Rhodopseudomonas palustris: one gene and its partner. The protein of the gene in region 1 binds, or shares a complex with, the protein of each later gene. Links are inferred from orthologs where the notes say so. Each region holds a gene or a part of one and is shown in the gene's direction. Other genes may lie near its edges.

Evidence for each region. The genes of interacting proteins can lie anywhere in the genome.
Region 2: the proteins of xseA (region 1) and FLL57_RS00965 are in contact, whole or in part, in a cryo-EM structure (PDB 8TXR), measured with the Escherichia coli proteins. The link is inferred for Rhodopseudomonas palustris from one-to-one orthologs.

What each region holds. Positions count from the first base shown.
Region 1 is NZ_CP041387.1:444,705-448,795, reverse strand. Bases 1,241-4,091 are described here. They hold xseA (exodeoxyribonuclease VII large subunit), read left to right. Parts: upstream 1,241-1,784; coding sequence 1,785-3,398; downstream 3,399-4,091. Other genes in these bases: lpxK (tetraacyldisaccharide 4'-kinase), read right to left, coding at 3,779-4,091; FLL57_RS02095 (DUF2093 domain-containing protein), read left to right, coding at 3,544-3,771; purD (phosphoribosylamine--glycine ligase), read right to left, coding at 1,241-1,604. Also shown: FLL57_RS02110 (alpha/beta fold hydrolase), read right to left, coding at 1-172; more of purD, read right to left, coding at 321-1,240. UniProt on the Escherichia coli protein: Bidirectionally degrades single-stranded DNA into large acid-insoluble oligonucleotides, which are then degraded further into small acid-soluble oligonucleotides.
Region 2 is NZ_CP041387.1:202,812-208,044, reverse strand. The notes cover bases 1,032-3,783. They hold FLL57_RS00965 (exodeoxyribonuclease VII small subunit), read left to right. Parts: upstream 1,032-2,157; coding sequence 2,158-2,409; downstream 2,410-3,783. Other genes in these bases: dxs (1-deoxy-D-xylulose-5-phosphate synthase), read left to right, coding at 2,823-3,783; FLL57_RS00970 (histone deacetylase family protein), read left to right, coding at 1,147-2,076; FLL57_RS00975 (bifunctional metallophosphatase/5'-nucleotidase), read left to right, coding at 1,032-1,038. In the rest of the region: more of FLL57_RS00975, read left to right, coding at 1-1,031; more of dxs, read left to right, coding at 3,784-4,748; FLL57_RS00955 (nucleoside 2-deoxyribosyltransferase), read left to right, coding at 4,927-5,233. UniProt on the Escherichia coli protein: Bidirectionally degrades single-stranded DNA into large acid-insoluble oligonucleotides, which are then degraded further into small acid-soluble oligonucleotides.

The sequences.
Region 1 (4,091 bases):
ACCGCTCGGCGAGCTTCGGCGCAACCCGGTGCCACATCACATGGGTTTCGGAGAAGCCATGCAGCAGCAGCAGCGGCGGCCCGTCGCCGCCGGTGCGGGCGAAGATCCGGCCCGACGAGGTGTTGATCCACTCCGAGCCGAAGCCCGGAAACAAGTCGGCGAGATCGGGCATCGGCGAATCCTTCCAACTGGGTGTCGTCAGCTCCAAACACGACCTCATCCTGAGGAGCGCTCCGAAGGAGCGCGTCTCGAAGGATGGGCCGCCGCCTCGCCCTTCGAGACGCGCGCTGGCGCGCGCTCCTCAGGGTGAGGCTAACTGATCACTTCCTCCGCCGTTCCCGCGCCACCGCCTGCCAGCCGATGTCGCGGCGGCAGAAGCCTTCGGGCCAGTTGATCACGCCGATCGCCTCGTAGGCGCGGCGCTGCGCCTCGGCGACCGTCTTGGCCGACGCGGTGACCGCGAGCACGCGGCCGCCATTGGCGAGCACCCAGTCGCCCGACGCCACCGTGCCGGCGTGGAAGATCTGCACGCCTGGAATCGCGTCGGCGCGCTCCAGGCCGGCGATCCGGGTGCCCTTCTCGTAGTGTCCCGGATAGCCCTTGGCGGCCATCACCACGGTGAGCGCCGGATCGTCGTGCCAGCGCAGGCTGACATGATCGAGCTGGCCGTCGGCGCAGGCGAGCAGCGCCGGCACGATGTCGGACATCATCCGCATCATCAGCACCTGGCACTCCGGGTCGCCGAACCGGACATTGTATTCGATCAGTTGCGGGCCGTCCTCGGTGATCATCAGCCCGGCGAACAGCACGCCCTTGAACGGCGCGCCCATCGCCTTCATCGCCTTCAGCGTCGGATAGATGATCCGCTGCATCGTCTGCTGACAGATCGCGTCGGTCATCACCGGCGCCGGCGAATACGCCCCCATGCCGCCGGTGTTCGGTCCCTTGTCGCCGTCATAGGCGCGCTTGTGGTCCTGTGCGGAGGCGAGCGGCAGCGCGTGGTCGCCATCGCACAGCACGAAGAACGACGCCTCCTCGCCGACCAGGAAATCCTCGACGACGACTTCGACGCCGGCGTCGCCCAGCCCGCCGCCGAACATCATGTCGACCGCGGCCTCCGCCTCGGCAAGCGTCGTCGCCACCACCACGCCCTTGCCGGCGGCGAGGCCGTCGGCCTTGACCACGATCGGCGCGCCCTGCACCCGGATATAGGCCTTGGCCTCGTTCGGATCGCTGAACCGTTCATAGGCGGCGGTCGGAATGTCGTGCGCCTTGCACAGATCCTTGGTGAAGCCTTTCGAGCTTTCGAGCTGCGACGCCTTGCGGCTCGGTCCGAACGCCTTGATGCCGGCCGCGGCCAAATCGTCAACGATGCCGGCGGCGAGCGGCGCCTCCGGCCCGACCACCACGAAGTCGACCTGATTGGCCTTGCAGAACGCGATCACGGCCGGGTGGTCGGCGATGTCGAGCGCCACGCAGGTCGCCTCGCGGGCGATCCCGGCATTGCCCGGCGCGCACCACAGCTTGGTGACCAGCGGCGATGCCGCGATCTTCCAGGCCAGCGCATGTTCGCGCCCGCCCGAGCCGAGGAGGAGAATATTCATGAAAGCCTGACCGTACGCCCCGTGGATGGTCCGCGAGGTGTAACACGCGGCAGGCGGCCGGCAACGCGCGCCGGCGCGGATGTGGATATGTCCGGGTAGAGGCTCCGTCCCGGCCGCGGGTTGGCGGCCGGCCAGAAAGTCCCTACTTTCCGCCGCACCCTTCAACCCCGATCGAATCGCATGGCCCGACTGCAGTCTCCCCAAGCCCTCGCCAATGTCGGCGAATTCACCGTTTCCGAGCTGTCGCAGGCGCTGAAGCGGACGGTCGAGGACACCTATGGGCATGTCCGGGTGCGTGGCGAGATCACCGGCTTCCGTGGGCCGCACTCGTCCGGTCACTGCTATTTCGCGCTCAAGGACGAGGGCGCCAAGATCGAGGCCGTGATCTGGAAGGGCGTCGCCGGGCGGATGCGGTTCAAGCCGCAGGAAGGCCTCGAGGTCATCGCCACCGGCAAGCTGACCACCTATCCGGGCTCGTCGAAATATCAGATCGTGATCGAGGCGCTCGAGCCTGCCGGCGTTGGCGCGCTGATGGCGCTGATGGAAGAGCGCAAGAAGAAGCTCGCCGCCGAGGGCCTGTTCGACGAGGCGCGCAAGCAGCTCCTGCCGTGGCTGCCGGAGGTGATCGGCGTCGTCACCTCGCCGACCGGCGCCGTGATTCGCGACATCCTGCACCGGCTCGAAGATCGCTTTCCCCGCCGCGTGCTGGTTTGGCCGGTGCGGGTGCAGGGCGAAGGCTCAGCCGAACAGGTGGCGGCTGCGATCCACGGCTTCAACGCGCTGCCCGAAGACGGGCCGATCCCGCGGCCGGACCTGCTGATCGTCGCGCGTGGCGGCGGCTCGTTGGAAGATCTTTGGTCGTTCAACGAGGAGATCGTGGTCCGCGCCGCGGCCGACAGCATGATCCCGCTGATCTCGGCGGTCGGCCACGAGACCGACGTCACGCTGATCGATTTCGCTGCCGACAAGCGCGCGCCGACCCCGACCGCCGCCGCCGAAATGGCGGTGCCGGTGCGCGCCGAGCTGTTCGTCGAGGTCGGCGGCCTGGCGCGGCGGATGCTGTCGAGCTGGCAGCGCGGCCAGGATTTTCGCCGCAACGAGCTGCGCGCCGCCGCCCGCGCGCTGCCGGGCGCCTCCGACCTGCTGGCGATCCCGCGGCAGCGGCTCGATACTGCGGCGGCCTCGCTGCCTCGCGCGCTGCGCACCAACACCCACGCCCATCACCGCCGCTTCGCCGCCGCCGCCGCTGGCATGACGCTCAAGGTGCTGCGGGCGCAGGTGGCGCACAGCGCCCATCGGCTCGACGTCTCCGGTACCCAGTTGCAGCGCTGCGCCCGGGCGACGCTGCGGCACCGCCGCGACCGGTTCGAAGGCTTGGCGGTGCGGCTGCAAGCCTCCCGGCTGGCCAACCAGCAGGCGCAGCGGATGCGGATCGCAGGCGAGCAGGAGCGGCTGCAGCGGCTCGCCGAACGCGCGCGGCGGGCGCTGGCCACCCTGCTGGAGCGCCGTCAGGCGCGGCTCGACGCCACCGGCAAGCTGCTCACCGCACTGTCGTATCGCGGCGTGCTGGCGCGCGGCTTCGCGCTGGTGCGCGACGCCGAAGGGCGCTCCGTGCACACCGCCGCCTCGGTCGCCGCCGGAGCCAGGCTCAGCGTCGAATTCGCCGACGGCCGGCTCGGCGTCACCGCCGATGGCGGCAGCGGATCCCCGGCCCACACCGCAAAGCCTGCGTCCGTGCCGGCGAAGGCTGCGAAGCGACTGGTGAAGCCTGCCGGCCAGGGCTCACTGTTTTAGAATTGGTTTTCGCGATCCGCAGCGAAAACGACGCCGCCATGACATCGCGGCGGTTTGCAATGCGGCGCAACCGTTCTATCTGTCAGGGGTATCGACCCGCAGCTTTGCATCATTCCGCAACCTGCGGTTTTCCAGGAGATCGGCCGTGCTCAACAAATTTGGCTTCTCGGGTTCGGGTGAAGCCCAGGTGCAGTATCTCGATGGCGACTTCCGGGTGATCTCACCCGGTACCTATGTGCGCTGCGCCGTTACCGGGGTGCAGATCCCGCTCGACGAGCTGAAATATTGGAGCGTCGATCTCAAGGAGCCCTACGCGACTCCGGAAGCCGTGCTGAAGCGGCACCATCCGGAAGCATTGCAGTCCAATGGTTGAGGCTCGCTCAGCGCCGCGCGGCTAGCCGCTCGGCGCGAGCCCGGTTGAGACGGTCGAGCAGGAACAGGCGCAGCGCAGCCTCGTCGTCGAACGCCAGCGTCACCGCCAGCGTCACAATCTCCACGCCAAGGCTCGCCGCCGCACGCCCGATCCGGGCCAGATCCTTCTCCGTCGTCACCAGCGTCAAGCCGCCGCGCCTGGCCGCCGCGGCAAGTTCCGCCAACTCCTCCGCCGTGAACGGATGATGATCGGCAAAGGCGCGCTGCTCCACCACCTCGACACCACTGGCACGCAGCGTCGCGACGAAGCGCGCCGGATCG
Region 2 (5,233 bases), 240 kb from region 1 along the record:
GTCGCCGGCCTGTCGTTCAGGGATGAGGCGGAGACCGTCAACGCCTTGATCCCCGAGCTGAAGGCCGAAGGGGTCGAGGCGATCGTGGTGCTGATTCACGAAGGCGGCTTTCCCACCGGCGACTACAATGCGTGCCCGGGAATCTCCGGCCCGATCGTCGAGATCGTCAACAAGCTCGATCGCGCCGTCGACGTGGTGATCAGCGGCCACACCCACCGCGCCTATAATTGCCGGATCGACGGCCGCCTCGTGACCAGCGGCGACAAATACGGCACCATCGTCACGGCGATCGATCTGAAGCTCGACCCCACCACCCGCGACGTGATCAGCGCCACGGCGAATAACACCATCGTCCGCACCGACACGCTCGCGAAGGATCCGGCGCAGACCGAACTGATCGCCGCCTACGACAGGCTCGCCGGTCCGATCGCGGCCCGGCCGGCAGGCTCGGTCACCGCGGCGCTGTCGCGGATGCCGAATATGGCCGGCGAAAGCGTGCTCGGCGACGTCGTCGCCGACGCCCAGCTCGCCGCAACGATGGACCAGGACAAGGGCGGGGCCGAGATCGCATTGACCAATCCCGGCGGTGTCCGGTCGGATATTCTCGGCGGTGAAGGCGGTGCGGTGACCTTCGGCCAGGTGTTTGCCGCGCAGCCGTTCCGCAATCAGCTCGTGACGATGACGCTGACCGGCGCACAGCTCAAAGCGGCGCTGGAGCAGCAATGGGCGGAGCCGGCGCGACCGCGGATACTGCAGGTGTCGAAGGGGTTCAGCTTCGCCTGGGATGCGGCCGCAGCGGCCGGCTCGCGAATTCCGCCCGACAGGATGACATTGAACGGAGCGCCGATTGATCCGGAACGGGCGTACCGCGTCACGGTCAACGCCTTTCTCGCCGCGGGCGGCGACGGCTTCACCGTATTCAAGGCCGGTGCTGCACCGCAAACCGGAGTCTACGACGTCGATGCGCTGTTCGCTTATTTCAGGACCGGCAGCCCGGTGGCGCCGCCGGCCGCCGATCGAATCGTGCGACTGAATTGAGCGACGCGACGGCTAAGCCTTAAGCGGCCCTTTCGCTCGCGGCGACGAATAACTACATTCATCCGAGTATATTCGAACACAGACTGACCGGCGCCGGGCTCATTCCGAATGACCACGCTTTTTCTGACCCATTCCGCGTGCCTCGATCATGACACGCCGGAAGGACATCCCGAGCGCGCCGCGCGGCTCGTCGCCATCAACAAGGCGCTTGGTGAGGAGCGGTTCGCGGCGCTGGCGCGTGCGGAATCGCCGATCGGATCGCTCGAGCACATCGCGCTGTGCCACACCGATCACCACATCGTCGAGCTGCGCCACATGTCGCCCTCGACCGGCATCGTCTATGTCGACGGCGACACCTCGATGTCGCCGGGCACGTTCGAGGCGGCGCTGCGCGGCGTCGGCGGCTCGGTCGCCGCGGTGGACGCGGTGATGAAGGGCACGGCCGCCAACGCCTTCGTCGCCACCCGCCCGCCCGGCCACCATGCCGAGATCACCAAGCCGATGGGGTTCTGCTTCTTCGGCAACGCCGCGATCGCGGCGCGCTACGCCCAGCGGCAATACGGCATCGAGCGCGCCGCGGTGGTGGATTTCGACGTGCATCACGGCAACGGCACCCAGGACATCTTCTGGGGCGACCGTACCGTGATGTATTGTTCGACCCACCAGATGCCGCTGTTCCCCGGGACCGGCTCCCAGGGCGAACGGGGCGAACACGACAATATCGTCAACGCCCCCCTAGCCTCCGAAGACGGCGGCACCGAGTTCCGTTTCGCGTTCGATCAATTGATCCTGCCCCAGCTCAAGCGGTTCTCCCCGGAACTGATCGTGATTTCGGCCGGCTTCGACGCTCATTATCGCGATCCGCTGGCGAGCCTGAACCTGCGCGCAGAAGATTTCGCCTGGGTCACCGAGAGGCTGATGGAGGTGGCGGATCAGACCGCCGGGGGCCGCATTGTATCGGTGCTCGAGGGGGGATATGACCTGCAGGGACTGGGTGAATCTGTTGCGGCTCATGTGGGCGCCCTGATGGGTGCTTGAACCAGCCGCCCCGTCAGGCGACCAAAAACCAACAACGAGAATATGCCGCCGCGTCCCGCGCGGTGCAGCCGGAAGTGCGAAATGGCCGAAGCCGCAACCGCCGATATCAAAAAACTGAGCTTCGAACGTGCCCTCGAAGAACTCGAGACCATCGTCAAGCGACTCGAAGACGGCAAGGTTCCGCTCGAGGAGTCGGTGACGATTTACGAGCGCGGCGAGGCGCTTAAGCGGCGCTGCGAGGATCTGCTGCGGCAGGCGGAAGCGCGCGTGGACAAGATCACCACCGACGCGCAGGGTGTTCCGACCGGAACCGAACCGCTCGACGTGCAATAACGCCGAGACTTCGCGAAGGTATTTTCTTGCGCTGCCGGGCCGGCACCACGGTGTTTGCGGCGCAACACTGGAGTTCCGCAAGTACCCCCATCAACCCTGTTGGCCGAAAGTTTACGCAGCCTGACCAAGCCTTGGGCGGCCGATGGTTGGCTTTAAAGACGGGTTTGTGTAAAGGTATGAGCTTATGCGCCGCGCTTGACACTCGCCGCGATGGCACTGTCAAGTTCGGTGGACGTGTGCAGCCGCAATAAGTGATCGAGGTCACTTCGACGATCGGGAGCGCACACTACGCTTCGATCGTTGATTTCTCCTGACGTAGGAGTGCGGGAGCCGGGTGAGGCTCGCGCAGACTGGACACTCGGACCATTCGTCGAGGGACTCACCACCCTATAGTTATAGACTGGAATATCGCCGTGACCGAATTTAGTAAGACGCCGCTTCTCGACACCATTCGTACTCCGGAAGATCTGCGCAAGCTGCGGATCGATCAGGTTCGGCAGGTTGCCGACGAATTGCGATTGGAGACGATCGACGCGGTCTCGGTCACCGGCGGGCATTTCGGCGCCGGTCTCGGCGTGGTCGAGCTGACCACCGCACTGCACTATGTATTCGACACCCCGCGCGACCGCCTGATCTGGGACGTCGGTCATCAGGCCTACCCGCACAAGATCCTGACCGGCCGACGCGACCGCATCCGTACTTTGCGTACCGGCGGCGGCCTGTCCGGCTTCACCAAACGCACCGAAAGCGACCACGACCCGTTCGGTGCCGGTCACTCCTCGACCTCGATCTCCGCCGGTCTCGGCATGGCGGTGGCCAGCGAGCTCGCCGGCAAGAAGAACAACGTGATCGCAGTGATCGGCGACGGTTCGATCTCGGCCGGCATGGCCTATGAGGCGATGAACAATGCCGGCGCGATGAATTCCCGTCTGATCGTCATCCTCAACGACAACAACATGTCGATCGCCCCGCCAGTCGGAGCGATGTCGGCCTATCTGTCGCGGCTGTATTCCGGCAAGACCTATCGGTCGCTGCGCGAGGCCGGCAAGCAGATCGGCAAGCATCTGCCCAAGCTGATCGCCGATCGCGCCGCCCGCGCCGAGGAATATTCCCGCGGCTTCATGATGGGCGGCGGCACGCTGTTCGAGGAGCTGGGCTTCTATTACGTCGGCCCGGTCGACGGTCACAACCTCGACCACCTGCTGCCGATCCTGCAGAACGTCCGCGACGCCGACACCGGCCCGTTCCTGATCCACGTCGTGACCCAGAAGGGCAAGGGTTACGGCCCCGCCGAAGCCGCTGCCGACAAGTATCACGCCGTGGTCAAATTCGACATCGCGACCGGCGCACAGTCCAAGGCCAAGTCGAACGCGCCGTCCTACCAGAATGTGTTCGGCCAGAGCCTGGTCAAGGAAGCCGAGAAGGACGACAAGATCGTCGGCATCACCGCCGCGATGCCGTCCGGCACCGGCATCGACATCTTCGAGAAAGCGTTCCCGAAGCGTACCTTCGACGTCGGCATCGCCGAGCAGCACGCCGTCACCTTCGCGGCAGGCCTCGCCACCGAGGGCTACAAGCCGTTCTGCGCGATCTATTCGACCTTCCTGCAACGCGCCTACGATCAGATCGTGCACGACGTCGCGATCCAGAAGCTGCCGGTGCGCTTCGCGATCGACCGCGCCGGTCTGGTCGGCGCCGACGGTGCCACCCACGCCGGTTCGTTCGACAACGCCTATCTGGGCTGCCTACCCAACATGGTGATCATGGCGGCGGCCGACGAAGCCGAGCTGGTGCATATGGTCGCCACCCAGGTGGCGATCGATGACCGGCCGAGCGCAGTGCGCTATCCGCGCGGCGAAGGCCGCGGCGTCGAGATGCCGGACGTCGGCGTTCCGCTGGAAATCGGCAAGGGCCGCATCATCCGTCAGGGCAACAAGGTCGCGCTGCTGTCGTTCGGCACCCGGCTCGCCGAGGCCGAAAAAGCCGCCGACGAACTCGCCACCCTCGGCCTCTCCACCACCGTCGCCGACGCCCGCTTCATGAAGCCGCTCGACATCGAGCTGGTGCTGAAGCTCGCCCGCGACCACGAGGTGCTGATCACCGTCGAGGAAGGCTCGATCGGTGGCTTCGGCAGCCACGTGATGCAGGCGCTGGCCGAGCACGGCATGCTCGACGGTCAGGTGAAGATGCGGTCGCTGGTGCTGCCGGATGTGTTCATGGACCACGACAATCCCACCGCGATGTACGCCCGCGCCGGCCTCGACGCCAAGGCGATCGTCAAGAAGGTATTCGACGTGCTCGGCAACGACGCCAAGGCCGAGACCTCGAAGCTGGCCTGAGCGTGAGCAGCATCGATATTTCCGCGGTGTCATTCCGGGGGCTCACCAACGGGTCCGGCCTTCGGCCGGCCCGGTGACAGGCTCCGTGAGCGAGCCCGGAATCTATAACCACCGCCGGGAATATGGATTCCGGGCCTTCGCCACGTTCGGCTGACGCCGACCGAGGCAAATCCCGGAAATGACGAAGAAGATCTACCTCGCCGGCCCCGACATTTTCCTCCCCGATGCGCTTGAGATCGGCCGGCGCAAGGTTGCGCGGTGCGCGGACCACGGGCTCCAGGGGCTGTTCCCGCTCGACAACGCGGTGGCGCTGGCCGCCCACGACGCCTCGCTGCAGATCTTCCGCGGCAACGAGGCGATGATGAATGACGCAGACGCCATCATCGCCAATCTGACACCGTTTCGCGGGCCCAGCGCCGACGCCGGCACGGTGTACGAACTCGGCTACATGGCCGGACGCGGAAAGCTGGTGCTCGGCTATTCGA